One region of the Blautia massiliensis (ex Durand et al. 2017) genome, then DNA from elsewhere that is predicted to be linked to it. Evidence: predicted binding sites of a transcription regulator. Region 1 holds the regulator's gene; the other holds the start of a gene.

Region 1 (15,281 bases):
GAACTCGGAAAGCATGTAATCTGTAACCTTCTTATCAAAGTCATCTCCACCAAGACGGTTATTACCAGCTGTGGAAAGAACCTCGATAACGCCATCACCGATCTCGATTACGGATACATCGAATGTACCGCCGCCAAGGTCGTATACCATGATCTTCTGCTCTTTCTCATTGTCAAGACCATATGCAAGAGCTGCTGCTGTAGGCTCGTTGATGATACGTTTTACATCAAGACCTGCGATCTTACCTGCATCTTTGGTAGCCTGACGCTGGGCATCGTTGAAGTAAGCCGGAACTGTGATAACTGCCTCTGTTACTTTCTCACCAAGATATGCCTCTGCATCCTTTTTCAGTTTCTGAAGGATCATTGCTGAGATCTCCTGTGGAGAATATTTCTTGTCATCGATGGTTACACGGTAATCGGTACCCATCTCTCTTTTGATAGAGGAGATCGTTCTGTCTGCATTTGTAACTGCCTGACGTTTTGCAGGCTCACCTATCAGACGCTCTCCTGTTTTTGTGAATGCTACAACGGATGGTGTTGTTCTTGCGCCTTCTGTATTTGCGATAACTGTCGGCTGTCCACCTTCCATTACGGCTACACAGCTGTTTGTTGTACCTAAGTCAATACCAATAATCTTTCCCATGATTTTTTCCTCCTGTTTTAGTCTGTATCTGTAAAATTACAACTTGTTAACAATTAATCAGTTAGCAACTTTTACCATGCTGTGGCGTACTACAAAATCCTTATAAGTGTAACCTTTCTGGAATTCTTCCACCACGATGTTCTCTCCAACCTCTTCATCCTCCACATGCATCACTGCATTATGGAAATCCGGGTTGAATTCCTTTCCAACTGCTTCGATCGGCTTCACACCAAGCTCATCCAGTGTTGTGGTAAGCTGCTTGTAGATCATTTTCATTCCATCTGCAAAAGCATCGCCTTCCTGTGCCTGTGCAAGACCTCTTTCGAAGTTATCCACAACCGGCAGGATCTTTTCAACGATCTCTTTTGCTCCGATGATGTACATGCTGGATTTTTCTTTTTCCGTTCTTTTACGGAAATTATCAAATTCAGCCATGGTACGCTTCAGGCGATCGGTAAGTTCCTCCACCTTCTGCTCAGATTTATCTTTTTTCTTCTTTCCGAAGAAGGAAGCTTTTGATTTTTCTTCTTTTTTATCCTCTGAGGCAGCTTCTTCGCCTGGAGTATTGTTTTCTTCCTCCGGCAGATCTTCTCCCTCCGGTGTCAGGTTTTCTTCTTCCTGATCTCCGTCAGTTACGGGGATTTCCTTCTCCGCTTCCTGCTCTTCGGATGTTTTCTTTGTCTCCTCCGACACTTTTTTTCTACCGCCTTTCTAAGTTTTCTTCTTTTTCAAAACGTCATCCAGATGATTCTTCAGTTCCTTCAGACTGTCCACTACATTCTCATAATCCATTCGTTTGGGACCGATGATCCCGATGGTTCCGTACATTCCGTCTCCCAGTTCATATCTGGCAGTTACAATGCTGCAGTCCTTCATGGTCTGGATCGGCATCTCATCACCGATGTAAACCTGGATTCCTGTATTCTCTCCATCTGACATCTGTTCTTTTACAAGATCGGCAAGTTCATGCTTCTCCTCAAATGCGGAAATCAGCTCCGTTGCCTTCTCTTTATCGGCAAGCTCCGGATACTTGAAGATGTTCGTTGCACCTGAAGTATAGATCTCCATATCTTCCTCTTCCACATGAATGGTGGCTGCCACTGCATCCAGAACCGTTGCCACCACACCGCTGTGGCTGCCTGCCTGTTCCTTCAGTCTGGCGATCATCCCAAGGTTGATATCCTGGATTGGGATCCCATTGAGATTGGTGTTAAGAAGAAGATTCAGTTTCAGGATCGTCTGGTCGTCCATTTCCTCATCCAGATTGATGATCTGGTTCCGGACTGTGTTGTTGTCACTGACAACCACTGCCACAAGCTGAAGCTCGCTCATTCTCGACAGCTGGATGAACTTGATCTTGTTGCCGCTGTACTGCGGAACGGAAACCATGGTAGCATAGTTGGTATTGGAAGCAAGAACCTTCGCAACCTTCTTAAGCACCTTATCCATCTTATCTGTCTTCTCAATGATCAGATCTCGCAGCTCTGCAACCTCTGCTTCCTTCTCCTTCATCAGCTCATTGACGTAAAGTCTGTAGCCCTTATCTGAAGGAATCCTTCCTGCTGAGGTATGAGGCTGGACGATATAGCCCATATCTGTCAGGTCTGACATTTCATTTCGGATCGTTGCGGAACTTACATTGAGATCCGCATACTTGGAAATGGTCCTGGAACCAACCGGTTCTCCGGTCTCCATATAGGTCTTGATGATTGCTTTTAAGATTTTTTGCTTGCGCTCATCCAACACCTCTTCCATGAAGCCATCTCCTTTCCTTTTTATTCTTTCCTGACGGATGTTGATTCTTTTTTTATATCTGTTAGCACTCATTTTAGTGGAGTGCTAACATCTACAGTCTTTAAGATATCACCATGTAAAATATTTGTCAATATGTTTTGAAAAAAAGTTCTTATTTTTTCAAAACAAAAAAAGCATCAGTACGATGCTTTTTTGTAATACTGGTCTATGCAGTCCTGTGCCCCGGCAAAAAATTCCGCTTCTGTTTTCTGTCCCAGCACATATTTCTGAAATTCCGTTCCCATGGACGAAACAGCTTCTATGGAATCGGCACACAGTGGTCTTGCCTTCAGCTTATAATCTTTCAGATATTGCCGGATCATTTCAATGCCATCCAGATCAAAATTCTTATCCTCGATCACATCCAGTCTTGCCGGACACATTTTTGTCAGCTGTCCGTAATTTTTACTGGCCTCATATCCGGACACATACTGAAGGAACTTCAGAGCTGCTTCTTTATGATCAGAATTTTTATTCAGTACATACTGCCAGGTTGCGACATTGGTCACCTTCTTGGCAAATTCCGGAAATAGTGCCATATGGATCTTATCTTTTCCATATACGCCTGCATTCTGAAAGGTCCTCAACGCACCGGTATACATGAACATACATCCATACTGGCCGTTTATAAATTTTTCATTCAGCTGATCATGCTGGTCGATCAGATTCTCCTCTGATATCATCCCTGTATCCAGCATTCGCTTCATATATTCTGCCGCTTCTCTGGTTTTCGGATCCGTCCAGTCTGTATAATCTCCTCCGAAAAAATTGACATACTCGCTGATACTGTTATATATGTAGGAAATCTCCCATGCATCCCCGTATGCATATTTTCCCGTATTCTGAAGCTTTTTCTGAAGGATCTCAAGATCACTGAAACCGGAGAGTCTGTCCAGACCAGCCTGATCCAGCAATCCCTGGTTCACCCAGAATGCCATGATATCCATCCTGAACGGTACCGAAAAAATATGTCCGTCTGACATGCATATTTCTTTCAGGTATTCCTGTGGAAAATTCGCCGCTGTCTCCTCTGTCATAACCGTATCTTCCAGCGGAAGAAGAAATCCCTTATGCTTAAATTCGGATATCATCTCATCATTTACTGTGATCAGATCAACAGAATCATCTCCTGATGTCAGAAGAGTTGCTATTTTGGCCTGGCGATTGTCCGCATTAGACGGACATTTTTCGATATGGATCTCTATTCCAAGATCCTTTTCCGCCTGACTGATAAAAGAATCAAAGCCCTCTGTGTCTGCATCCACATGAAGGATCGTCAGTTCCTGTCTATTCTCCGGCACAATATCAGATGCAGTCTCCTTCTTCTGGGCTCCACATCCTGTCACTGCCAGAGCCAGGGCAAATACCCCGCAAAATACCTGTTTTTTCAATCTCTACCACCCTTTTTATCTGGGCCATCTATCCTCTTTTGACATCAACGGCTGGAACGGTGCATGAGGAAGTGTCTGATACCAGTACGCTACACTTGCCACATCATCCTGTCGTTCAAACAGGCCACGGTATCCGACACCTATCTGCTGAATCGTAACGCGAAGATCCTCTTCAAAGCAGATCGGATCCTGTAAATGCCATCTGTAAAAGCCTCGCATTGGCGGGCAGTCATCATTATGATAAAAATTGTGGATCAGTTCGTCATGGGCAGAATAATACGGATATCCCAGATATGGTGTGTTATAATTCTGTTCCACGGTTTTTCCATCCACCTGTTTGGCAAAGCTCCAGGAACCTCCAAAGTAATCTTCCGTTCCTGTTCCGCAGATGGTCGGATACTCCTCATCTCCGTCAATATAAAACTTCATTTCTCCCTCGCCCCACCAGTAACGTTCCAGTGTGGTAAGTGCCATATAGGTTCCTATATAATGGCCTTTTCCTTTTACTCCATCCAAAATTGTATAATCTTTTGTTTTTTCTGTCAACCGTTCCCGTCTCCACTGCGCATGGAAATAAGCAATATCGTCCGGAAGCTCATCATAGAGACAGTAATCTACCTGATAAAAGAAAGCCGGGATTTTATTTGCATGCTGGTTTTCCAGTGTGATCTTTGCTTTCTTCTTAAACGGCATCGGAAAATAGCAGTTAAAGCCCCTGTTTGGAACAACAGCCACCGGAACAGAATTTACAAAACATTCTCTTCCGAATCCGCAGCAGAAGAAATCACCCAGAGGACTTTCCACGGAAGGAGTTTCCTCGTCATCCCAGTACATACGGATCACAAGATCTCTCAGTACAAAGCAATCTGCCTCTGTAGTCTTGTTATCAACGGTGATCCAGATATGATTGATCTGTCCCGGTCCTTCCATTTCTGCCAGAGTTACCACAGTTCCCGGCTCAATATCCTTAAGACACGGGCTTCCTTTTCTGGATGGTCCCAGATGACTTGCAGCCATACCGCCTCTGCCTTTTTCTCCATGCGGATTTTCCGCGTTGATCGCACGGCTTTTTCCATGCTTTGCAAGTGCGATTCCTCCCAGTCCGCCTGTAAATGCCTGATACATATCTGTTTTCTCCTCTCTTTTGGAAATTAAAAATATTTACGCTTTTACTCCACCTGCCATGATACCATCCATGATCTGTTTCTCAAAAACAGCTACAAAGATAATGATCGGAAGAAGGATGATCCATCCCATGGCGCTGACCAGATCCCACGGAACTCCATACATATTGTCACGTAACGGAAGCTGTACGATGGAAACGGAAAGTACCTGAATACCGTTTGAATAAAACAACGGTGTGAAAAAGTTATTCAGACAGGTAATAAAGTTGATAATGCAAACCGTAGCGATCGCCGGCTTCATCAGCGGCAGAACGATCGTAAACAGTCTCTGTGAAAAAGATGCGCCGTCAATAGCAGCTGCCTCCTCCAGTGAGATTGGGATCTCACCGACAAAGTTTCTGAGGATCAGAACCGTAAACGGTATAACGGTACTGATATAAAGAAGGATAAGTCCCGGATATGTATCATACAGCTTTACCTTCTGCATAAACTCATACAGCGGGCGGGCTGTGACAACCTCAGGGATCAGCATGGTAGCCAGAACAAATGCAAATGCAACAGAAACTCCCTTTGAATTAAATCTTGAGAAACCATAGGCAGCCATTGCACACAGCACGGTACTGATCACAAGTGTAAGGCCGACGATCAGAACTGTATTTCCGATCTTTGAAAGCAGTCCTACATTCTGTATCAGGAATTTATAGCTTTCCAGTGTAGGATGATCCGGAAGATAATCGATCGGTGTTTTAAACAGTTCTCCAGCCGGTGTGATCGAAGAAATAAAGATCCAGTAGACCGGGAACAGAATCAGAAAAGCCACGACTGCAAACAGAACCCATCTTCCAACGGCTACCACTCCATGATAAACATTATATTTTCCTGTATTCTTCACGATAATTCCCCCTAACTGTCAAACTTATTCATAACACGTATATTCAGCCAGCTGAAGATCGCCATTACAACAAACAGCAGCATAGCCAGCGCCGAAGCATATCCTACGTTTAGATTTGTAAATGCTTCTGTTGTGATTCTGTATGCGATCAGCGCAGTATCCTCTCCAGGGCCTCCGGATGTCATGGAATAAACCAGATCGAAGGTTGTCAGTCTCCAGAGTGTGAACGGAATACATAAAGTCAGGACATTTTTTGTGATCAGCGGAAGTGTGATCCGGAAAAAGCTCTGGATCCCGTTTGCACCGTCTACCTTTGCTGCCTCATAGATATCGCCGGAAATAAACTGAAGTCCGGAAAGTACAAGAATTGCAAAGAACGGAAGGTCCTTCCACAGGTCCATTGCAATTACCGCTGCTCTTGCAGTACCTGTATTGATCAGCCAGCTGTTCTGGTAACCCGGTACAAACCAGCGGATAAAATCATTGATCAGACCATAATCATTGTTAAATGCCCATTTTGCAGCCATACCGGCTACTACTGCAGGCATAGCCCACGGGATCAGCACGATGGTCCTCAGAAAACGGCGACCTTTGAATTTCATATTCAGGATCAGTGCCAGGATAACTCCGAGGAGCACATGCAGGATCATGGAAGCAACCACAAATATTGCCGTAAAGCTGATCGATGTGAGCACTTTAGGATCAGAAAATACCTTCAGGTAATTCTTGAAGCCTATAAATTCATTGATACCTGCAAGGATACTGATATTAAAGAAGCTGTTTTTTACAGTCATCAGAATGGGATATACTGTTGTAAAACCTCGAATCAGTACAACTGGCAGGATCAAAAGCCACGGTATCCACTTCATAGTTTTTTTGCTTATTGTCATGGAACTTTCCTCCCTGTTCATCAGGCAATGTAAAGCAGACTTTTACCTCTGCTTTACATTGCTGTTTTTTTATATCTTTTACTTATACATATCTACCACATCCTGAGCCTTCTTGCAGAACTCATCAACTGTGATCTCGTCTTTCATACAGGACTGGAAGATTGTTCCCATATCGCTGATAAATTCCATTGTCTGTGCCACCATCGGACGTCCCTGTACATTGCATTCATTTGCATATCTGCTGTACATTTCTTTTGCCGGGTCAGAATCCGGAACTACCTTCTCTGCAACATCCTTTCTTGCAGGATATCTGTCAAATGCTTTATAGGAAGCTTCCATTCCGCCTTCATCAGCCATATACTGGAGGAATTTCACAGCTGCATCTTTATTCTTGGATGCTTTGTTGAGAACATAGTTCCAGGAATCTGTAAAGATTGCACGCTCTCCCTTACCGCTGAAATCCGGTACCATTTCCATGTGGATCTTATCTGCGCCAAGCATATCTGCCTTTGCATAATCTGTTCCAAGGCCCCACATGAACCAGCATCCGTATTTTCCGTCATTGATCTTCGGATTCATCTGGTCATATTTATCTGCAATCTGTTCGATGGATGTTTCTTTATTAGCAACCAGATCGTGAAGGAACTGAACTGCTTCCTTGTTTTCCTCTTTGGTCCAGTCAAAATAATCGCCGCCGAACATGTTTACAAACTGTGCAAGCTCGTTAAATGCATAGGTTTTCTCCCAGGAACCGCCGTAGCCGAATCTTCCGTCCTTGGAAACAGCCTTCATATACTTCATGAAATCCTCTTTTGTATCAATGGATTTGATTCCGACCTCATCCATGATCTCCTGATTTACCCAGAATGCAAGATATCCTGTATAGCCTGGAACACCGACGATGTTTCCGTCCTTATCTGTGATCATATCCTTTACATATCCCTGAGCAAACTGATCAATGATATCATCTGTCATTACTGTATCATTCAGTCCTTCCAGCCATCCGGAATTTTTAAATGCCGCGCTCATCTCATCGTTGATCTCAATGACATCCACGGAAGTATCTCCTGTGGAAAGCATTGTGGTGATCTTCTGCTGACGGGTATCTGTATCTGTAGGTGCCGCAATTACATTAATGTTCAGGCCCGTGGCATCTTCCACATTTGCAAGCCAGTCCTCAAAATCCGGGTCTGTGGTGTTGACGCTGTATAAGGTAAGATCATATTTTTCCTTTGCGGAAACAGTAACCACGTTACCTGCCATACCCACAACCATCGCTGCTGCCAAAACTGCACTCATTACTTTTTTCTTCATATCTTTCTTCCTTTCTGGACATTTTCGTGTTTGTCCACACCTGTTTTTGATGGTTTAAGGATACCAGAGAGCCCCCTCATTCTAAATACAATATTTTATGATTTATTTATATTATTTTTCGTTCTCTTGTATTTTTGTTGTTAATTTTTTATAATCCTTTTATATAATCTATATTTGTAACGGCTTTTTTCACAGCTGAATTCGGTTTCATTAATTTGTTTTTGACATAAAGGAGAATATGTACTATGAAATTCCACAAATGTATCCCACCCAGTTTTTCCTCATTTCGCTATAAGCTCCTGCTCGCATTTCTGATTGCAACTATGGTACCTCTGATTTCCCTGACCTTCATCAGCTATCACATTTCCTATAACATTGCCAGAGATCGTATCATCGATTCTGCCGTAATGACTGACAAGCAGCTGGTCTCTCAGCTGAACGACCGCCTCGGTCAGGTTGAAAATGTAGCAGATACCATACAGTTTCAAATGTACTCCCTAAATCAGCCTTCCTCTAATAAGGTAGATGCACTGAAAAAATTCACCGCTGTGAAAAACAATATTTCGCTGTATAAATCCACATTCGATTTCTTCCATATATATGTTTTTCTGCAGCCCGCTCAGCTCGGTTCAAAAGAAGGCCTGTACTTCTTTTCCACAGATGAGCTTTCTGCATATGGTCTGGATAAAAATACTGTTTCCGGTTCAGGCTTTTCCTCTGTCTGGATACCGGTTTCCAATATGCCGCTGCCTAAAATACTGTCCACAAAAAAATCATCCGCCGATGTGATCCTCTGCGTCCGGGCACTGAAAAATCAGGCCACCGGTATTCTGGAATACGCCTACGGCATTGCTCTGGACACCTCAGAGCTTACCACTTATCTGCAGCCTGCTGCTCTGGATTCCCGCATATACAGCTACATTCTCACAGATCACGGAGAGATTGCAGCGAAAAATACATCCTCACTGAATTTATCCGAAATTTCCAAAGCACAGTTTCAGAAACTCAAAGAAAATGCAGATTCTTCTTTTCACAGCGGCGACAAATATTATAACTGCTGCACCTTAAGCAATGGCTGGCTCCATGTTACCGAAATCCCTGAAAGCTACATTAGGGGCAACACACACATCCTGATCCGTGCCTTACTGATCACTGTCCTTATTTTTCTGCCCCTTACTGTTATCATCGTGATCCTGTTTTCCGAAAATCTAACCCGGAAGATCACTGCACTTTCCTATGCAATGGAAGCCTTTCAGCTGGGACATGACCCGGAACATCTGTCTATCGTTACTGTTCCCCACCCGGATGACCCTTCCAGGTATGATGAGATTGACAGACTGGGCATCACCTTTGAAGATATGCAGCACACAATAGCCGGAAACCTGAAGTCCATTGTAAATCTTTCCGTAAACGAAGAGCGTCTGAAATACCAGCTGCTCCAGTCACAGATCAATCCGCATTTTCTTTATAATATCCTGGGATCGATCCGTACCTGCCAGTCCCTTGGAAAGCTTGACATTGCTGATCAGATGATCGCAGATCTGACTGCCTTTTACCGTCTTACCCTGCGTAAATCAAAGGAACTTATTCCTATTAAAGATGAATTGGAAATTGCCCGGCTTTATCTGGAAATGGAAAAGCTCTGTCATAAAGATAATCTGGACTGGGAGATCGAAGCAGAAGATGGAATCGAAAATTTCCTGATCTGCAAGTTTACACTTCAGCCATTTCTCGAAAATTCCATTCTGCACGGGATTTCTTCAGGCACACCAGCTGTTTTCATTTCGATCCATGTTCTTTATGGCGATGATACGGTTGTGATTTCCATTGAGGATAACGGTGCCGGCATGGACTATGAAACCCTTGCACAGCTGCGCCATGCTATTGAGCATAATGTTATTGATTATGAGAAGCATTTTGGAATTTCCAACGTAAGTTCCCGTATTTCCAACCCATTATACGGAAACGGTTCCGTAAGGATCCGCAGCAACCCCGGAAACGGCACATACGTCACCATTGAATTCGAACAGATGGAGGAAGATATCGATGAAAAAAATAATGATCGTAGATGATAATTACTTATCTGCAGAAGGTATCGAAAAAAACATAGACTGGGAAACGCTGAATGCAGAGATCATCCATGTCTGCTACAATGGAACCTCTGCTATCGAAGCCATGAAAAAAGAACCGGCAGATCTGATCATTTCTGACATTGAAATGCCTGATCTTGACGGTATTTCCATGAGCCGTCAGGCTCTTGAGATCAATCCTATGGTGAAGATCATCCTGATCAGTGCCTATGATAAATTTGAATATGCAAGACGCGCTCTGCTCCTCGGTGCTCTGGATTATATCGAAAAGCCTCTGGATTATGCCTATCTTATCCAGAAGGTAAAAAACGCTTTTGCACTGATGGAAAAGGAACAGAAAAATCTCCAGCTTCTGAAACAAAGCAGGCCTCTTCTTACGGAAAAATTTTTCCGCGAGATCACACACCTTCCGTCTTCTGAAGCAGCCTACCGACTGAAGCCTTATCTTAAGTATCTGAACCTGGAGCTGAATTATGATTTTTATGCAGTTGTTATTCTGGAGCTTGAAAATGCTCCGGATCTAAAAGCTGTTTACGGGATTGAAAAGTTTCAGATGGAGCTTTTCAACCTTCAGGATCTGATAACTGAGGAAACCGCTTCTCTTGATTTTGTGTATCTTCTCCCGGATATGGATGGCTATCTGTGCATTCTGGGACACAGCGGCTGTCAGTCCAACAGCTTCCGCCAGCTTACCAGCGGACTTATTTCCTCAATCGCAGATGCCTGCCAGCCACTGGGACTTTCTCTCAATGCAGGTATCGGAACAATTGTCCAGGATTTCTGGAACCTGAACCATTCTTATAAAAGCGCCGTACATGCACTGGAATACAGATTCTTTTTCCCGCATCAGAATATCTTTGACGGAAGAGAGGCTCTGGGTTCCGATCTGTCTGTTGCAGATTTTTCAGATACAAAGGAGGATGAACTGATCCGGCTTCTCTGCAAAAAGGATACCGCTGCCATAGATCTCTGGTTTCAGAAGTTTTCCGACTGGCTCACTCAGAAATTTCGCACAAAGAATTTCGCTTTCATACAGATTTATTCTCTTCTTGGCCGGATCCTGAAATTTTTCTATGAATTAAATCTGGATACGCATGACCTTGAAGCTAAAATTTTGTATGTTTACAACCACATAAATGAGTTTCATAATACGGAAGAGCTATGTCAATGGCTGAAGGATCTGTGCCATCTTTTATGCCGGAAGCTTGATTCCTCCATGAATGATTATCACCAGAAGCTCTGCGAACTGGTGATTTCCTATATCAACGAACACTACACTGACAATACGCTCTGCCTCAATGATATTGCTGCCTCTGCCAATGTAAGCCCTGCTTATTTAAGTGCTCTTTTCAAAAAAAATCAGGGAATCAGTCTCAGTGACTTTATCACATCTCAGCGAATTTCCGCAGCCGCCCGTTACCTGACTACGACTACTATGAGTCTGAAGGAGATCAGCCTGAAATGTGGTTATGCCAATCAATATTATTTCAGCACCAGCTTCAAAAAGAAAATGGGGATCACCCCTTCTGCCTATCGGGAACAGCATACATAACTTTCTCTTTTCTATAACCAAGTTACTGTCACAAATGCCAGTGCCCTTCTCCGGAATTTTACTTATAATCAATAAAGAGAACCATCCTATTTTTTTCGAAGGAGGGATTTCTATGAAAAAATGGAAAAAATCCTGATATCTCTGATAACAGTCTTTGTACTGGCCATGCTTCCGGCAGAATCGGCAATTCTGCCTGGCACAGTCTGTGTTACAGAGGCCGCTCCCAGGATCAGTTCTTCCAAGCTTACCATGATCAAGGGGCAGAGCAGAACACTGAAGATCACCGGTCTCAAAAAAGGGCAGAAAATCACCTGGAAGAGCAGCAATTCCAAGATCGTCGCTGTAAACAAAGCTGGCAAGCTTTTTGCAAAATCTGCAGGAAATGCTACAATTACTGCTCAGGTAAACGGAATCGCTCCGAAGCCCGGCATAAAATTAAAAAATCACATCCTGAGCAAAGGCAAAAAGGCCAGTGATGGAAGCGTAAAAATCGAGCTTAACACACACGATGAATCAAAAAAAATCGATATGGATTTAGGCGGTTTGGGTTCGTCATCTTCTTCTATGCAGGTTTCCGTAGATGAATATCGAAGTATCACATACATTCCAAAAAACAACAGTTTTAAATTCTATTTCCGGTTTTCCAGCCATGATGATTTAAAAAGTGATATTACTTTGACTTTCCCAATGAATTCTACTGCGGCTTCCTTAAACTTTTACTTTTACATGAGCATACTTCCTGATGATGAATCCGGTACACTGATCGCCACTATGAGCAGCTCCGCTCCGCTTTCCGCCATCAGGAATGAATCCTCTAATTTATCCTTCCACTTCCAGAAGCTTACAGATCCTTATGAAATCCTGACACAAAAAGATGCTTCCGAGCTTGCCAACGACACTCTGGATATGGCTGTTCCATATTGGACTGATCTTCTCAAGGGCTCCGGCATCACCCTGCGCTCCCTGGGCTTTTCAACTACAAAATAAGCTTTTCCCAAAAACAAATCGAGCATACCCGACAACACCCCTGGCTATTACAGCCAGGGGTGTTGTACTGTCAGCTGCTTTGCAGCCTATTCCGTTAATTCTTCCAGATTCTTTTTTAATTTGAGCATCTTGTCTCTCAGCTCAGCTGCCTGCTCGAAATTCAGGTCTGCTGCCGCAGCACGCATCTGCTTCTCTACCTGAGCGATCACCTTCGTCAGTTCTTTTTGGTTCATGGATTCCGGATCCTTTTTAAGCTTCACTTCTGTCTCTGCCACCTTCTTCGAAACAGCGATCAGATCACGGACCGCCTTCTTGATCGTGGTTGGAGTGATGCCATGCTCCCTGTTGTAAGCCTCCTGTATCGCTCTCCTTCTTTCTGTCTCTGAGATTGCTTTTTCCATGGATTCTGTCATATTATCTGCATACATGATCACATGGCCTTCGCTGTTCCGGGCAGCACGGCCGATAGTCTGTACCAGGGATGTTTCCGAACGAAGGAAGCCTTCCTTATCTGCATCCAGGATCGCTACCAGCGTGATCTCCGGAATATCCAGTCCTTCTCGCAGAAGGTTGATCCCGACCAGCACATCAAACACATCCAGGCGCATATCGCGGATGATTTCCGCACGTTCCAGAGTGTCAATGTCTGAATGAAGGTATCGGACACGGATTCCCAGATCCTTCATATAATCGGTAAGATCCTCTGCCATACGTTTGGTCAGGGTCGTGATCAGGACTTTATTTTTCTTTTCAATTTCCTTATTTACTTCTGCTACAAGATCATCAATCTGTCCTTCGATCGGACGCACCTCCACCTTCGGATCAAGAAGCCCTGTAGGACGGATGATCTGCTCTGCGCGGAGAAGCTCATGGTCATATTCATATTCTCCCGGTGTCGCAGATACAAACAGTACCTGGTCAAGCTTGTTCTCGAATTCATTAAAGCTCAATGGACGGTTATCCTTGGCAGATGGAAGTCGGAAGCCGTAATCCACCAGTGTCTGTTTACGGCTCTGATCACCGGCATACATACCACCAACCTGGGGAACTGTCTTATGGGACTCATCTATAATAAGTAAAAAATCATCTCCGAAGTAATCCATCAGTGTATACGGCGGCTGCCCCGGCGCAAGCCCTGTCAGGTGCCTGGAGTAGTTCTCGATCCCGGAGCAGAATCCTGTTTCCTTCATCATTTCCACATCAAAGTTGGTACGCTCCGCAATTCGCTGAGCCTCGATCAGCTTATCCTCACTTTTAAAGTATTCCACCTGCTGCTTCATCTCTTCCAAAATGGCATCTGCTGCACGACGGATCTGCTCCTGAGGCACAACGTAATGAGATGCAGGGAAAATCGCTGCATGGCTTTCCACACTTTTGATCTCTCCGGTAAGAACATCGATATCTGTGATACGCTCGATCTCATCTCCGAAAAACTCCACCCGTACTGCCCGGTCTGTAGAATTCGCCGGAAAGATCTCCAGCACATCACCCCGGACACGAAAGGTTCCACGGTGAAAATCCATCTCATTTCTTGTGTACTGGATATCGATCAGCTGTTTGATAACCTCATCACGGTCCTTCTCCATCCCCGGACGAAGAGAGATCATCATGTCAAAAAATTCCTGCGGCGCACCCAAGCCGTAGATACAGGATACAGAAGAGACCACGATCACATCCTTGCGCTCACATAAGGCTGCTGTGGCGGAGAGACGGAGCTTATCGATCTCATCGTTAGTGGATGCGTCCTTGGCGATGTAGGTATCTGTGGACGGGACATAAGCCTCCGGCTGATAGTAATCGTAGTAGGAGACAAAGTATTCCACTGCGTTATCGGGGAACATCTCCTTGAACTCTCCGTATAACTGAGCTGCAAGTGTTTTATTATGAGCGATGACAAGTGTCGGCTTCTGTAATTGCTGAATCACATTTGCCATCGTAAAAGTCTTTCCAGAACCCGTAACCCCTAGTAAAGTCTGGCATTGATTGCCTTCCTTGAACCCTTTCACAAGCTCTGCAATCGCCTGTGGCTGGTCTCCGGTTGGCTTATATGGGGCTTTTAATTTGAACTCATTCATGGTAAATCCCTCCATTTGTGACTTTTACTATGACCATTATCAGCCAAAAATTCGTAATCAGATTCGTAACAAAATGCCTATTTTTGTCTCGAATAGAGGTCATTTTTATCTCGTTACGAATAAAAGTCACAAAATTCATATTTGCGGATAAAACAGCACTCGGAAATACCTGATGACACCAGGCTCCGGTTCTGTCATATTTTTACTGTTTGTTCTTGTAACAGTCCCTATTATATCAAACATTTTTTTGAAAGTATATAGATGAAGGTAAGAAAAAAGTACAAATGTTCGATTCTCATTTGTACTTTTCTATCTTACTACTATTCTATTTTTTATCATGCTGCGTTGAAATATTCCTCCAGGATTAAGTCTATTTCAATCACTTCTGAATAATCATAATACTGATTTTTCCGCTCTTTTGGAATAACTTCTTCAATAAATGGTTCCAATACATCCAGACAGTCTTCTATGATTTTCTGCGTATCTCCATAGACATCTACTGATATGATTTCCTTGGCATGTCCCAA
Region 2 (15,281 bases), 1.4 Mb from region 1:
ATGGAGAACGAAACAGTTTCCAAAAACTTTATTGAAAATATTATAGACAAAGATCTTGAAGAAGGCGTTTATGACACCGTGCATACACGTTTCCCACCGGAACCTAACGGCTATCTTCATATCGGACATGCGAAATCCATTCTTTTAAATTATGGACTGGCTCAGAAATACAAGGGAAAATTCAATCTCCGTTTTGATGATACCAACCCTACAAAGGAGAAATCTGAATTTGTAGAGTCCATCAAGGCTGACGTGAAATGGCTTGGTGCAGACTGGGAAGACAGACTTTTCTTTGCATCTGATTATTTTGATCAGATGTATGAGGCAGCAGTGAAGCTTATTAAGAAAGGCAAGGCCTTTGTCTGCGACCTGACTGCAGACCAGATCCGTGAGTACCGGGGAACTCTTACAGAGCCAGGTAAAGAGAGCCCGTACAGAAACCGTACTGTAGAAGAGAATCTTCAGCTTTTTGAAGAGATGCGTGAGGGCAAATACGGAGATGGAGAGAAGGTTCTCCGTGCCAAGATCGATATGGCATCACCGAATATGAACATGCGTGACCCGGTCATTTACCGTGTAGCCCGCATGACACATCACAATACAGGAGATAAATGGTGCATCTATCCGATGTACGACTTCGCTCATCCGATCGAGGATGCCATTGAGGGTGTGACACATTCTATCTGTACTCTGGAGTTTGAGGACCACAGACCGCTTTATGACTGGGTGGTAAAGGAACTGGAATATCCGCACCCACCGAAGCAGATCGAGTTTGCAAAGCTGTACCTGACCAACGTTGTTACAGGTAAACGTTATATCAAGAAGCTTGTTGAGGACGGTATCGTAGATGGATGGGATGATCCGAGACTAGTATCCATCGCCGCACTTCGCCGCCGTGGATTTACACCGGAGTCTATCCGTAAATTTGTAGAACTCTGTGGTGTTTCAAAGGCGAACAGTTCTGTAGATTATGCAATGCTCGAGTACTGCATCCGTGAGGACCTGAAGCTGAAACGTCCGCGTATGATGGCGATTCTTGATCCGATCAAGCTCGTGATCGATAACTATCCGGAAGGACAGGTTGAGTATCTTGAAGCTCCGAATAATATGGAGAATGAGGAACTTGGAACCAGAAAGATTCCGTTCAGTGGAGAACTTTATATTGAACGTGATGATTTTATGGCAGAGCCTCCTAAGAAATACAAACGTCTCTATATTGGAAATGAAGTTCGTCTTATGAATGCATATTTTGTAACCTGCACAGGTTATGAGGCAGATGACGACGGAACGATCCGTGTAGTCCACTGTACCTATGACCCGGAGACCAAGGGCGGAAATGCACCGGACGGACGTAAGGTAAAAGGAACGATCCACTGGGTGGAAGCATCCAATGCAGGTAAAGTTGAGGTAAGACTTTACGAGAATATCGTAGATGAAGAAAAAGGTGTTTACAATAAAGAAGATGGTTCTCTTAATGTAAATCCGAATTCTCTTACAGTAACAAGTGCTTATGTAGAGCCGGAGCTTCTGAAAGCAAAAGGTTATGACAGCTATCAGTTTGTACGTAACGGTTTCTTCTGCGCAGATATCCATGACTCCAGGGAGGGAGCACCGGTATTTAACCGCATTGTATCTCTGAAGAGCTCTTTCAAATTACCGAAAGCATAAAAACTGTCAAAAAGACTACGAAATATATGACAGCAGTACACCGTGAACAGGTATCAGGGTGTACTGCTTGTTTTGTTTTATCGTCATCAGGAATAAATGGATAAGTACAAAATGCTCCTGCAACGATTTCGGTTGCGCCCATTTACAGAAACGGTTATACTGATAACACAGGAAAGAGAGGAATTACACATGAAGAAAATCGTGCTTGCTTCCGCATCTCCCAGGAGGCGGGAACTTTTAAGCCAGGTAGGAGTCGTCTTTGAAGTGAAGCCTGCCAGCGGGGAAGAACGGATCACCAGTGCAGAGCCTGCGAAAGTGGTGGAGGAACTTTCCCGTCAGAAAGCTATGTTTACGGCATACGCGCTGGAGGAAGAGGAGAACCGAGATCTGAGAGATGTGGTTGTGATCGGTGCAGATACCGTTGTATCTTATGAGGGTAAGATTTTAGGTAAACCGGCAGATGAGACAGCTGCAATAGAGATGCTTGCTATGCTGCAGGGGAATACACATCAGGTATATACCGGTGTAACTTTGCTGATAAGAGAAAAAGGGAGATGGAAAGTTCATACCTTCCATGAGTGCACAGATGTGAGCTTTTATCCGGTGACAGAGGAAGAAATAAAGGAATATGTAAACAGCAAAGACCCAATGGACAAAGCCGGAAGCTATGGGATCCAGGGCGCCTGGGGAGCCTATGTGAAGGGAATCCGTGGCGATTATAACAACGTGGTGGGACTGCCTGTGGCAAGACTGATCTATGAGACAAAAAAACTGGGAATGAACCTGAGAGGATGAAAGACAAAATGATAAAAGCTTGTATATTTGATCTGGATGGAACAATTGCGGATACACTGGAATCTATGGCATATGTGGCGAATGAGATCATGGAAAAGTTTTCCCTGAAACCACAGCCGGCAGATAATTTTCGTTATTACAGCGGTGAGGGTGCAGATATGCTGATCAGAAGATGCCTGATCGATGCAGGAGATCCGGAGCTGGTACACTACGAAGAAGTCAGGGAACTTTATCGCAGGAAATTTGATGAAGATCCGCTGTATAAAGTTGTGCCATATAAAGATATGCCGGAAACCCTTCAGAAGCTGAAACATGCAGGCCTTAAGATGGCTGTATGCTCCAATAAGCCTCATGTTGCGGCGCAGAAAGTGGTAAAGGCGATCTATGGCGATCTGTTTGATGAGGTGATGGGACAGCAGGAAGGGATCTGCAGAAAACCGGCGCCGGATGGTCCGCTGAAGATTGCAGAAGATTTCGGTGTAAAGCCGGAAGAATGTATGTATATCGGAGATACAAAGACAGATATGCAGACAGGAAGTGCTGCCGGAATGTATACCGTTGGTGCACTATGGGGATTCCGTGACAGAGAAGAGCTTGAAAATAACGGTGCAGATATTGTAGCAGCTGTACCTGGTGATCTGTTTACTATTTATGAGGAGAAGCAGCATGATTAAGATGGTTGCCAGTGATCTGGATGGAACGCTGCTTATCGGTGGAAGACAGACGCTGCCGGAAGAGATCTTTCCGCTGGTAAAGGAACTGAAAAAAATGGGAATCCTCTTTGTGGCAGCCAGTGGCAGACAGTATGCCAATATGAGGAATCTTTTTGCGCCGGTAAAGGACGAGATGGCATTTATCAGTGAAAATGGCGGGCTTGCTGTCCAGAATGAGAAGCTTCTGTACTGCGACAGCTTTGACAAAGAACTGGTCAGAGAGATCATTCAGACAATATGGGAAAAGCCCGGAGCGGAATTTTCCTGTTCTACAAAGGATTTTTATTATATCATGCCCAAGACAGAACATTATCGCCATCTGATGATCGAAGAAGTAAAAAATCAGTGTAAGATCATAAAGAGTTTTGATGAGATCACAGAGCCTTGTATGAAGGTTGCAGTTTATGAGAGAGAAGGAATGACGGAGGAATCCATCCGGTACTGGAGAGAACGGTTCAAAGACAGATGTACTGTTGTGACATCCGGATTTGCGTGGGTGGATTTTGTTCCATTTACCACGAACAAAGCAAAAGGAATCCGTAAATACCAGGAACTTTTGGGAATCGGACCGGATGAATGCATGGCGTTCGGGGATGAATACAATGATATTGAAATGATGAAATCTGTAAAATACAGCTTTGCCATGAAGCATGCGAAGCCAGGGGTAAAGGCGGCGGCTTTCTATGAGACAGAGAAGGTGGAACCAGTAATTCGCAGACTGATCGCGGCGGGCGGAGATATAAAGGAGGTACTTTAATATGTACAAGAAAGAATATGTCCAGACATTTCTGGAAAAACAGGGTCAGCTTTTTGATGAGCCGGTAGCAGAGGATTTTGAGGAGGCAGAGGAATTTCTCGAGGATTGCATGGCAGTTGTGCTGGATTCCCTGAAGGATGTAAAAAAATATCTGGATGGAATGGGCGCAGATGTGGAGGGGATTTCCCTGAAAGAGCTGGAAGAAGAAAGCGAAGTATTTAAACTCCCGGACGGAAAATATATGATCGTAGAAGGCTGACGGAAAGCAGGGATTACACCTCTGAAAATTAAATATGCTAAACTTGCATCAGCAAAAAGATAGCCCTGCGTAGAAATGGGAAATGTGGGGAAAATAAAATGATGTAAAGGAGGATGGGATATGAAAAAAAGCAGAGTGCTGGCAGTCGTCATGGCTGTGCTTATGATGGTAACGCTGCTTCCATCTATGGTATTTGCCACTGCAGCTCCATCGGGAACTCTTGATGGAAAGCTGAAGGTCAAAGGAACACTTGCGATCGGGTCTACCTTAAGTGCAGATTACTCAAAGGTCAAGCCGGAGGGGATCACAGATGATAATGTGAGTTTTTCCTGGTCATTAAAGGACGGAGACATTCTTACAGAGGTAGGAACTGACAAGACTTATAAAATCGATGAAAAAGATCTGGGTCTTCCGATCGTTCTGAAGATCACCGGAAAAGAAGAGACGGGAGTCAGTGGTGAGCTTACGGTGACGACCCAGGAGGTTTCCGAAACAGAGGAGGAAGCCAAAGCACTGGCAGAAAAGAAAAAGGAAGAAGCCAAAGCAGCAGGAGAAGATCCGGATGCGGAGGAAAGTGAAGCTTCGGCAGCTTCGGAGTCTTCAGAGAACACGCCGGATACAGAAGCTGGAACGTCAGAGGAGCCTGATAGTGCTCAGCCTGAGAAAACCACAGATCCGGCAGAAGGAACGGAGTCTGCGGATGTGCAGGAATCTACGGACGCACAGGAACCTGCAGATACCCAGAAGCCTGCCGAAAACTCTGTTATAGAAGTAAACGGAAACGGAGAACAGTCAGGGTCTCAGAATACCGATGAAACAGATGCATCCGGAGACAGTCAGACAGAGACACCGGATTCTGCAGATACAGCAGCAGACGCTTCCGAAAAAAATGAGAAACCGACATATTCGGCATCTGCATACACGGAAGATGGAAGTGGAATTCTGGATTTTGGTTCCGTGGAAGAAGGATATACGGAAATTCCGGAAGCACAGATGGTTACTATCAAAAATAACGGAACCGGAGATCTTAATTTTAAAGAGATCGCCCCGGAGAATTTCATGGCTGAAGATATTAATGATGCGCCATTAAAGAGTGGTGAAAGTGTTACTGTGTGGGTAAAACCACGAGAAGGTCTGAAGGCTGGAGAATACAAAGATCTGATCACGTATCAGACAGAAGAAGGTGCCGATGTCTTCTTTGAAGCGGACTTTACAGTAAAAGAACCGGAAAATAATAAAGTCGAAGATAATAAAAATAATGGGCAGACAGATCCCGGGGAAACATCGGACCCTGCAACGGAAAAAATATACAAGCTAACTGCGAATCCGACAGAACTGCCTTTTGATGATCTGACTGCCGGTTATGAAAAGGTAGAAACAACAAGTACAGTCACGATCAAAAATGAAGGTACAGAAGCTGTGACGTTAGTACAGCCTGAGTCGGAGTTTTTTGATATTGCGCCGGTCAGTGAAGTGGAGAGCAGCGGAAATATCCAGTTGGCGCAGGGAGGAGAGCAGACCTTTACCGTACAGCCTAAGCTTGGACTCTCTGCAAAAGATGATCCATACGTGGAAGAACTTGTATTTGCTTCTGATGAAAGCACGGAAGCATCTGCTACAGTGACGGCTTCGGTTATGGTAAAGACAGAAACACCAAAAACAGTTACTGCAACAGTGAAACCGGAAGGTCCTCTGTCTTTTGGAACACTGGAACAGGGCTATGAGACCGCGCCGGATGCACAGTCTGTAACCGTAGAGAATACAGGTACAGAGGCTATCCGGATCCAGCTTTCTGCTCCGGAGGATTATGAGGTGGGAGAGCCTTCTGCGGAAGTGCTCAATCCCGGAGATAAGGCGGCAACCTTTACCGTACAGCCCAAGACCGGTCTTCAGGCCGGAGATCACAGCGGTACGATTTCTGTGACAGATCAGAATACCGGAAACACACTGGCTGAAGTCCGGCTGGAATTTACAGTTTCGGAGCCGGAACCGGAACCCAATCCCGGCCTTTCGGTAACAGACAGTCTGGAGTTTGGAACCAAAGAAGAAGGCTATAAGGAACTTCCTGATGCGAAGAAAGTTACAGTTACCAACACCGGAAATACAAAGATCGTTCTGAAACAGCCTTCATCAAATGCATATACAATTGGTACACTTTCCGCCACAGAGCTGGAAGCAGGAGATAATGCAACCTTTAGTGTACAGCCGGTCAGCGGACTTTCACAGGGGGAATATCTGGAAGACATTGTGATCGCCAATGATGCAAATGTGGAAGCTTATGTAAATGTCCATTTCAGCGTTACAAAGAAAAAAACAGATAACAGTAAGAAGGCGAATAACCTTACAGGTATCAAAAAGCCATCCGATATCAAAGATCTTCCCAATGGAACCCAGAAAACCCAGAAAGCCCTGAAGCTTCCGGGAACAGTAAAGATCACTACAACAAAGGGAGAGCAGAAGGCATCTGTTAAATGGGATGTTAAGGGATCTTCCTATGATCCGTCTTCTGCAGAACGTCAGATATTTAATGTAAAAGGTACTGTCATTCTTCCGGAGGGGGTTAAGAATCCCAACAAGATCAGTACAGTGATCGCAGTAAGTATTACAGTAAACGGATATCAGGGCAAGGAAGCCGCTGCATCGGATAATAAGATCACAGGAATTGATTCCAATGGCAAGTATGATACCAATACAAAGATCACCTTTACAGCAGCTGGTGCAGGGATGGATAATACAAACCCGCGTAAGGGAGATACCAGATATCAGCCGAAGAGCTGGAAGATCACAGAGACCCGTACCTGGGATGGAGAGCCTTATACTGCAACATTCCGTGTCAGCAAGCCGGGAAAATATACTCTGAAAGTTACCTTTGGACAGCAGAAATATGACGGCTCCAGCTGGAAGGATACCGGTACACAGTCAGAAAGTGCGGTTACTTTTACGGTATCACAGGCAGCAGTTCTTACTGCGACTCCGAGTCCGGCAGTGACACAGACAAATCAGAAATCTGCAGTGCAGACGGGAGACAGTACACCGATCATGACATTTGTGATCATTTTGATCGTGGCTGTGGTATGTATTGGAGGAATCCTTGTATATCGTAGAAAGAAAAAATAAGAACAGAATGTAGAAGATAGTTTTACAGCACCCTCCGTAAAAAAATGTACGGAGGGATTTTTTTGCACATAGAGATCCGTTTTGTATGTTGCTGCTAGCACTCTGCAATGATGAGTGCTAAATTTTTCTTGACTTTTGTAAAAAGTCGTATTAGTATATATTTATTGAAAAAAACAACAGGTTTCCGGCTCTGTCGGAACATCAGAAATAAAAATAAAAACCAAAGGAGAGTGACATATATGTCAGCAAAACATGGCAGTTTATCAATCAACAGTGAAAATATTTTTCCGATTATCAAGAAATGGTTATATTCCGACCATGATATTTTTGTAAGAGAGATGATCTCCAACGGATGCGATGCGATCACCAAACTGAGAAAGCTGGAAGTTATGGGAGATTATACATTCCCGGAAGGTTACAAACCGGCTGTAAATGTTATCGTTGATCCGGATCAGAAAACTTTGAAGTTTATCGATAACGGTATTGGTATGACAGCAGATGAAGTAGAGGAATATATCACACAGATCGCTTTTTCCGGTGCCACAGAGTTTCTTGAGAAATATAAGGATAAAACAACGGATGATCAGATGATCGGTCATTTCGGACTTGGATTTTATTCTGCATTTATGGTTGCAGATGAAGTTCATATTGATACTCTCTCTTACAAGGAGGGTTCCACACCGGTACATTGGACCTGTGACGGTGGTACGGAGTATGAGATGGCAGACGGAAACAAAACAGAACCGGGAACAGAGATCACTCTTTTCCTCAATGAGGAAAGCCTGGAGTTTGCCAATGAATATCGTATGAGAGAGGTTATTGAGAAATACTGTTCTTTCATGCCGGTAAATATCTATCTTTCCAAAGCAAATGCTGAACAGGAGTATGAAACCATCGATGAGACAGATCTCCGTGAAGATGATGTGGTAGTTGAGCATATCCATGAGGATGCCAAGACAGAGGAAAAGGAGAATGATAAAGGCGAGAAAGAAGTTGTGGAAGTTTCTCCTGCCAAAGATAAAGTAAAGATCAATAAACGGCCGGTATCTTTAAGCGATACACAGCCGCTCTGGATGAAACGCCCAAATGAGTGCACGGATGAAGAGTATAAAGAATTTTACCGTAAGGTATTTATGGATTACAAGGAGCCGCTGTTCTGGATCCATCTGAACATGGACTATCCGTTCAATCTGAAGGGTATCCTGTATTTCCCGAAGATCAGGACAGAGTATGATTCCATTGAGGGAACCATCAAGCTTTATAATAATCAGGTATTTATTGCAGATAACATCAAAGAGGTGATCCCGGAATTCCTTCTTCTTCTGAAAGGTGTGATCGACTGCCCGGATCTTCCACTGAATGTTTCCCGTTCTGCACTGCAGAATGATGGTTTTGTGAAAAAGATTTCTGAATATATCACCAAGAAAGTAGCAGATAAGCTCACCGGAATGTGCAAGACAGACAGAGAGTCTTATGAGAAGTACTGGGATGATATCAGCCCGTTTATCAAATTTGGATGCATCAAGGATGCGAAATTTGGTGAGAAGATGAACGATTATATCCTCTTTAAGAATCTGGATGGCAAATATCTTACCCTGAAAGACTGCATTGAGGAAAATAAAAAAGAAGAAACAAAAGCAGCTGAAGAGGAGAAGACAGAGGAGAAAGCTTCTGAAGGAGCCCAGAATGAGGAACCGGAAAAAACGGTGATCTATTATGTGACCGATGAGGTACAGCAGAGCCAGTACATTAATATGTTCCGTGAAGCGGGTAAAGATGCTGTACTGCTGAAGCATGTGATCGATTCACAGTTTATTTCCCATCTTGAACAGCAGGATCAGACGATCCAGTTCAAGAGAATTGATGCAGATCTGACAGAAGAGCTTCGTGAAGACGGAGAAGCGGATGAAACAACAGTCAAGACACTTACTGAGGTGTTCCGTAAGAATCTTGGCAAGGATAAACTTGAAGTAAAAGTAGAGAAGCTGAAAAATGAGGGAACTGCAGCGATGATCACTCTTCCTGAGGAGAGCCGCCGTATGCAGGATATGATGAAAATGTACAATATGTACGGAATGGATCCGAATATGTTCGGTGGTCAGGAAGTACTTGTACTGAACGCAAATCATCCTCTTGTAAGATTTATAGCAGAAAATCAGGGATCAGAGTATGTTCCGGTGATCTGTGAACAGCTGTATGATCTTGCAATGATGAGCCATAAACAGCTTTCTCCTGAAGAAATGACAAAATTTGTAAAGAGAAGCAACGATATCCTTATGGTCCTTACAAAATAAAACGACATATAAAATGATCGAAAGGCTTTGCCCGTAATGGGGCAAAGCCTTTGTTTTTTTTATAACAATATGTGTATTTTTAACACAATTCGAGGGATTTTAAATAAAATAATAGATATTAAATAAAAACAACCTGTAAAATATGATTAAAAATTCAAATTAGTATCTAATATGTATAAAACAAATTTTCAGAAGAAAGCGAAAAATATAGATAAGTGTCGTATTATATATAAGGGAGTGCTTTTAAAAAGAGAAAAGGATGAAATGGAGGAACAAATGTATGAAAAAGGTGTATGGATTGATCAGAAGACTTGGTGCAAATTCGAAATACAAAGGATATTTTTTCGTTGCGGAAGCGGTAAAGATTTCCATGGGGTATCAGTATAAACCATTGCGGATCACAAAGGACATCTATCCATGCCTGGCGCGGAAGTACAGATCAACACCTACCAATATTGAGCATGATATCAGAACAATGGTAAATGTGTGTTGGGAAGGAAATAAAAAACTGCTGGATGAGATTGCAGGATATCCTCTGGAATACAAGCCTACCAACAGTGAATTTATTGATATGCTTGCGTATTACCTGAGGGAAATAGAAGAAGAGAATTGACTACAGCCTTTCAAAAAGAATCTGATTCTTGGACAGAAAGCTCAGTATCATATCATCCCAGAGCTGCTCCGGGCGTTTATCCATAGAGAATGTTTTGAGAGAGGTTCCGGTAGTACAAAGAAGGCTGTTATTTTTAAATTGAAGATTTAGGAATAGTCCGTCTATCTGTTCGGAGGAAATTCCGAAATCTGTATTTCTCATTGCAGCTTCAACTCCACTCCGACTTAAATGCAGCACGATCCTGAAGCTTAAGGGCGTACGCTTACCGCGGATCACAGACCAGCAGAAAGGTCTGATGTCCTTCCAGAGAGAATGTGTCCGGCCGTGCTCTGTGAGTCTGTTCATGCTGTCTGTATCAAAAAAATCTTTCTGAAGCCTGCCATCAATGGTAAAAGTATTAAAAGTAGTCACAGTCGCTTCGGACAGACAGAATTTGTCAAATACTTCTCCTATAAAAAGTTTGTTTGTGAAATCCCGGATATCTGTGATCTTTAATGCAAGCATGCCGCACTTCCTTTCTTTTATGTGATCGCGTGTAGACATTATATCTCAGATAAAGAAAAAAGGACAGACTTTTTAAAAAACTCTTTTCAAATATCTGTTTATGTGATACGATAGATGTGGTATTGAATACTACATATAATGGAAAAGAGGACGATATAATTGAGCTATAAGATCGTGATAGATAGCTGTGGGGAGCTCTTAGATGAATGGAAAAATGACGGCAGGATTGAATCCATACCACTGACGCTGACGGTGGGCGGTGAGAATATTATAGATGATGAGAATTTCGATCAGAAAGATTTTTTAAAGAAGGTTGCGGCCTGCCCGGAATGCCCCAAGTCTGCATGCCCTTCTCCGGAACGCTATATGAAGGCATATGAGTGTGATGCGGAACACATTTATGCGGTGACGCTATCGGCAGAATTGAGTGGTTCCTATAACAGTGCGATTCTTGGAAAAAACCTGTTCCTGGAAGAGCATCCGGAGAAAAAGGTTCATGTATTTAATTCCAAATCTGCATCCGGTGGTCAGAGTCTGATTGCCATGAAAATCATGGAGTGTGAAGAAAAGGGACTTTCTTTTGGAGAAGTAGTAAGTGAAGTAGAGAAATATATTGAAGAGATGAGCACATTTTTTGTGTTGGAGAATCTGGAAACTCTGCGCAAGAACGGACGTTTGAGCAGAGTGAAAGCTCTGGTGGCCAGTGCGCTGAAGATCAAGCCGGTTATGGGATCTACTCCGGAAGGAACGATCTGTCAGCTGGATCAGGCCAGAGGCATGAATAAAGCAATCGTAAAAATGGTGGATCACATTGGAGAGAAGGGGATCAACATCCCGGAAAAGACAGTTGCCATCACTCATTGCAACTGTCCGGAAAGAGCGAAGATGCTGGAGGAGGCTATCCGTGAGAAACTGCACCCAGCAAAGATCGTAGTTATGGATACTGCCGGTGTCAGCAGTATGTATGCCAACGATGGTGGCGTTATCGTAGCAGTCTGATCAGAGAAAATCTCCAGTTCAGAAAATTATCACATTTCTTCAGGGAGTTGCCGCTTTTCTTTTGAAAACAAGTGTGCTATAATGAACAAAGTACTGAAGCGGCAAAGGAGAAAGACAATGAGCCAGAAGAAAGTTGACAAATATAAAAACAGCAAATACTCGCGAAACAGTGCCCTGAAGAAGGAACGCGCAGAATTTGTACTTGAGATGGCGGCATGGATCCTCATCGCGGTTCTGCTTGTGGGATGGATCGGATATTCCGCATACGCCAAGATTCAGGCGAAGGAAGCCAGCGTGAAGGTGGATACTGTGATGGATACTTCTGCATTGACAGATTATATTTCCGGATTATCTTCAGACAGTGCGGAATAGAAAACACATATGAAATGATGGGTTCCCGGGATGTGTTGAAGCATCCCGGGGATTTTTATATACAGGATAAATATAATGCAATAAAAAACGGGTCTGCCATAAAGCAGCCCCGTTTTGACTTATACGTTTTTTATGGTTATAGAATTATAACTTTGTAACGTTAGCAGCCTGCATTCCGCGAGCGCCCTCTGTTAAGTCGTAGGATACAGCCTGTCCTTCTTCAAGAGATTTGAAGCCTTCACCGTTGATAGCGGAGAAGTGTACGAATACATCCTGTCCGTCCTCACCTGTGATAAAACCATAACCTTTTTCTGCGTTGAACCATTTTACAGTTCCCTTGTTCATTTTGTGTTACCTCCATAAAAATAAAAAAAATTAAAATAGCCTTCTGATGATAATAAAAAATCACCAGATTTTACAGACTATATTCATGTAAATATAATCTCTAAAAACTAGTGATTTTACATTAAATATTTTGCCATGCTCTGATTATATAACCCGTGTTTTGAAATGTCAAGGAGAAAATTCCAACAATTCCGGGGTGTAAAAAGGGGCGAAATTGCTTTGTAAAAAAAATCTTTATAAATAGAGAAATTTCGTGTATGATATAGTAGAATACAAGCGGATTGAAGGATCTGCTTTGAAAATACAGGATGAGAGGAGAACAGAAATGGGGATTCTGATTCGAGGAGGCCGGATCGTGGATGCGGCTACAGATACGGATAAAACAGGCGATATTTATCTGGAAGACGGAATCATTGCGGAAATAGGCCAGAAGCTGAAAAAGAAAGACGGCGACCGTGTGATCGATGCGAAAGGAAAGCTGGTCATGCCGGGAATTATCGACCTTCATGTCCATTTTCGTGATCCGGGCCAGACACATAAGGAAGATATCAAGAGTGGTGCTGCTGCGGCAGCACGTGGTGGTGTGACAACTGTAGTTGCTATGCCAAATACAACTCCCACTATTGATAATCCGGACCGGGTAAACTATGTACATAACAAGGCGGCGCAGGTTTCCGGTATTCATGTACTTCAGGCAGGTGCAGCCACCATGGGAGAAAAAGGTACTGAACTTGCAGATATTGCCGGAATGGTGAAAGCAGGGATCCCGGCAGTGTCCGAGGATGGTAAATCTGTGATGAATACAGCACTTTGTAAAGAAGCAATGAGGATCGCAGCAGAATGTGGCGTGCCGTTTTTTGACCATTGTGAAGATATCGATCTGCGTGGAGATGGATGTATGAATGAGGATGAGAACGCCAAAAGACTGGGGCTTCCCGGAATCTGCAATGCAGTGGAAGATACCATTACAGCCAGAGATATCATTCTGGCGCTGGAGACAGGAGTCCATCTTCATCTCTGCCACTGTTCCACTTATGGGGATGCCCAGATGATGAAGATCGTAAAAGAGAAAGGATACGACAATATCACAGCTGAAGTATGCCCGCACCATTTTATCCTTTCATCCGATGATATTAAAACAGATGACCCGAATTACAAGATGAATCCGCCGCTCCGTACACCGAAGGATGTGGAAGCGCTGAAACAGGGCCTGAAGGACGGTACCATCGAGGTGATCAGCACGGACCATGCACCGCACAGTGCACAGGAAAAAACAGGTTCTATGAAGAATGCACCATTTGGGATCGTAGGTCTGGAAACAAGCCTTCCGCTCACCTATACAGAACTGGTGGAAAAAGATGTGATCACACTGAAACAGATGGTTGAGAAGATGTGCCTGAACCCGGCGAAAATTCTCGGGCTTGACAGAGGAACTCTCCAGAAAGGCCATCCGGCAGATGTGATCATCGTGGATACGGAGCAGGAGTATGCGATCGATAAAAATAAATTTGTTTCCAAAGGACATAACACACCGTTTGATGGCTGGAAAGTAAAGGGAAAAGTGCTTTATACCATCTGTGACGGAAAAATCGTATTTAATAACCAGGAGGAGAAAGAATCATGATTAACAAACTGATCAGCAATATCCGCAAAACAAATGCACCAATCGTTGTAGGACTGGATCCTATGCTGAATTATATTCCGGAGCATATCCAGAAAAAGGCTTTTGCAGAGTTTGGGGAGACTCTGGAGGGCGCTGCAGAAGCAATCTGGCAGTATAACAAAGGGATCGTGGATGCGACCTTTGATCTGATCCCGGCAGTGAAACCACAGATCGCCATGTATGAGCAGTTTGGTATCCCGGGACTGATCGCATACAAGAAAACGGTTGAGTATTGTAAATCCAAAGATCTGGTTGTGATCGGTGATATCAAAAGAGGAGATATCGGTTCCACATCTGCAGCATATGCAGTTGGTCACCTGGGACAGGTTCAGGTAGGCTCAAAAAAATATGCAGGTTTTGATGAGGATTTTGCAACAGTCAATCCATACCTTGGTTCTGATGGTGTGAAACCCTTTATGGATGTATGCAAGGAAGAGAAAAAGGGTATCTTTGTTCTGGTCAAAACTTCCAATCCATCAAGTGGTGAGTTCCAGGATCGTGTCATCGACGGTCGCCCGCTCTATGAGCTGGTAGGTGAGAAGGTTGCACAGTGGGGCGATGAGCTTATGGGTGATGGATATAGTTATGTTGGTGCTGTTGTAGGTGCGACCTATCCGGAAATGGGAAAGGTATTAAGAAAAATCATGCCGAAGACATTTATCCTTGTTCCCGGATATGGTGCTCAGGGTGGAAAAGGCGCAGATCTTGTCCATTTCTTTAATGAGGACGGACTTGGTGCTATCGTAAACTCTTCCAGAGGAATCATCGCTGCATATAAGCAGGAGAAATATAAAGAGTTTGGTGCTGAAAATTACGCAGATGCTTCCAGAGCGGCAGTAAAAGATATGATCGCGGATATCAGCGGTGCGCTGGAGAACAGATAATACAGGAGGCATTTTATGAGTACATCAGAAAGTAAAAAAACAAAAAAGCCCTGTAAGATACTCAGCCAGGAATGTATTGGTACAGATATTTACAGTATGTGGCTGGATGCAGGTGAGATTGGAAAAAATGCAGTGCCGGGACAGTTTGTATCACTTTACAGCCGCAATGGCGGTAAGCTTCTGCCAAGACCCATCAGTCTCTGTGAGATCGATAAAGCAGAAGGAAAACTGAGACTGGTATATCGCGTTACAGGAAAAGGAACCGGTACGGAGGAATTTTCCAGACTTCATGCAGGGG

The links. The regulator HrcA, encoded in region 1, represses chaperone genes, less so after heat shock. The targets are predictions, from matches to a motif close to TGTTAGCACTCNNNNNNNNNGAGTGCTAACA.
Region 2: a site for HrcA is predicted at 7,402-7,432, ahead of htpG (molecular chaperone HtpG). Genes of this name have one in related genera too.

Annotation. Positions count from the first base shown of each region.
Region 1 is NZ_CP146725.1:3,194,773-3,210,053, reverse strand. It holds gene dnaK (molecular chaperone DnaK) at 1-645, opposite strand, end outside; gene grpE (nucleotide exchange factor GrpE) at 703-1,338, opposite strand; gene hrcA (heat-inducible transcriptional repressor HrcA) at 1,357-2,400, opposite strand; gene V9W66_RS15070 (ABC transporter substrate-binding protein) at 2,577-3,830, opposite strand; gene V9W66_RS15065 (glycoside hydrolase family 172 protein) at 3,846-4,955, opposite strand; gene V9W66_RS15060 (carbohydrate ABC transporter permease) at 4,992-5,846, opposite strand; gene V9W66_RS15055 (carbohydrate ABC transporter permease) at 5,858-6,736, opposite strand; gene V9W66_RS15050 (ABC transporter substrate-binding protein) at 6,815-8,050, opposite strand; gene V9W66_RS15045 (sensor histidine kinase) at 8,296-10,122, shown strand; gene V9W66_RS15040 (response regulator) at 10,097-11,692, shown strand; gene V9W66_RS15035 (Ig-like domain-containing protein) at 11,813-12,679, shown strand; gene uvrB (excinuclease ABC subunit UvrB) at 12,766-14,754, opposite strand; gene V9W66_RS15025 (hypothetical protein) at 15,090-15,281, opposite strand, start outside.
Region 2 is NZ_CP146725.1:536,456-551,736, reverse strand. It holds gene V9W66_RS02850 (glutamine--tRNA ligase/YqeY domain fusion protein) at 1-1,668, shown strand; gene V9W66_RS02845 (Maf family protein) at 1,858-2,463, shown strand; gene V9W66_RS02840 (HAD family hydrolase) at 2,472-3,137, shown strand; gene V9W66_RS02835 (HAD family hydrolase) at 3,130-3,933, shown strand; gene V9W66_RS02830 (hypothetical protein) at 3,935-4,192, shown strand; gene V9W66_RS02825 (choice-of-anchor D domain-containing protein) at 4,313-7,309, shown strand; gene htpG (molecular chaperone HtpG) at 7,549-9,603, shown strand; gene V9W66_RS02815 (sporulation initiation factor Spo0A C-terminal domain-containing protein) at 9,884-10,216, shown strand; gene V9W66_RS02810 (DUF5721 family protein) at 10,217-10,720, opposite strand; gene V9W66_RS02805 (DegV family protein) at 10,880-11,719, shown strand; gene V9W66_RS02800 (hypothetical protein) at 11,837-12,091, shown strand; gene V9W66_RS02795 (cold-shock protein) at 12,236-12,436, opposite strand; gene V9W66_RS02790 (dihydroorotase) at 12,762-14,060, shown strand; gene pyrF (orotidine-5'-phosphate decarboxylase) at 14,057-14,983, shown strand; gene V9W66_RS02780 (dihydroorotate dehydrogenase electron transfer subunit) at 14,999-15,281, shown strand, end outside.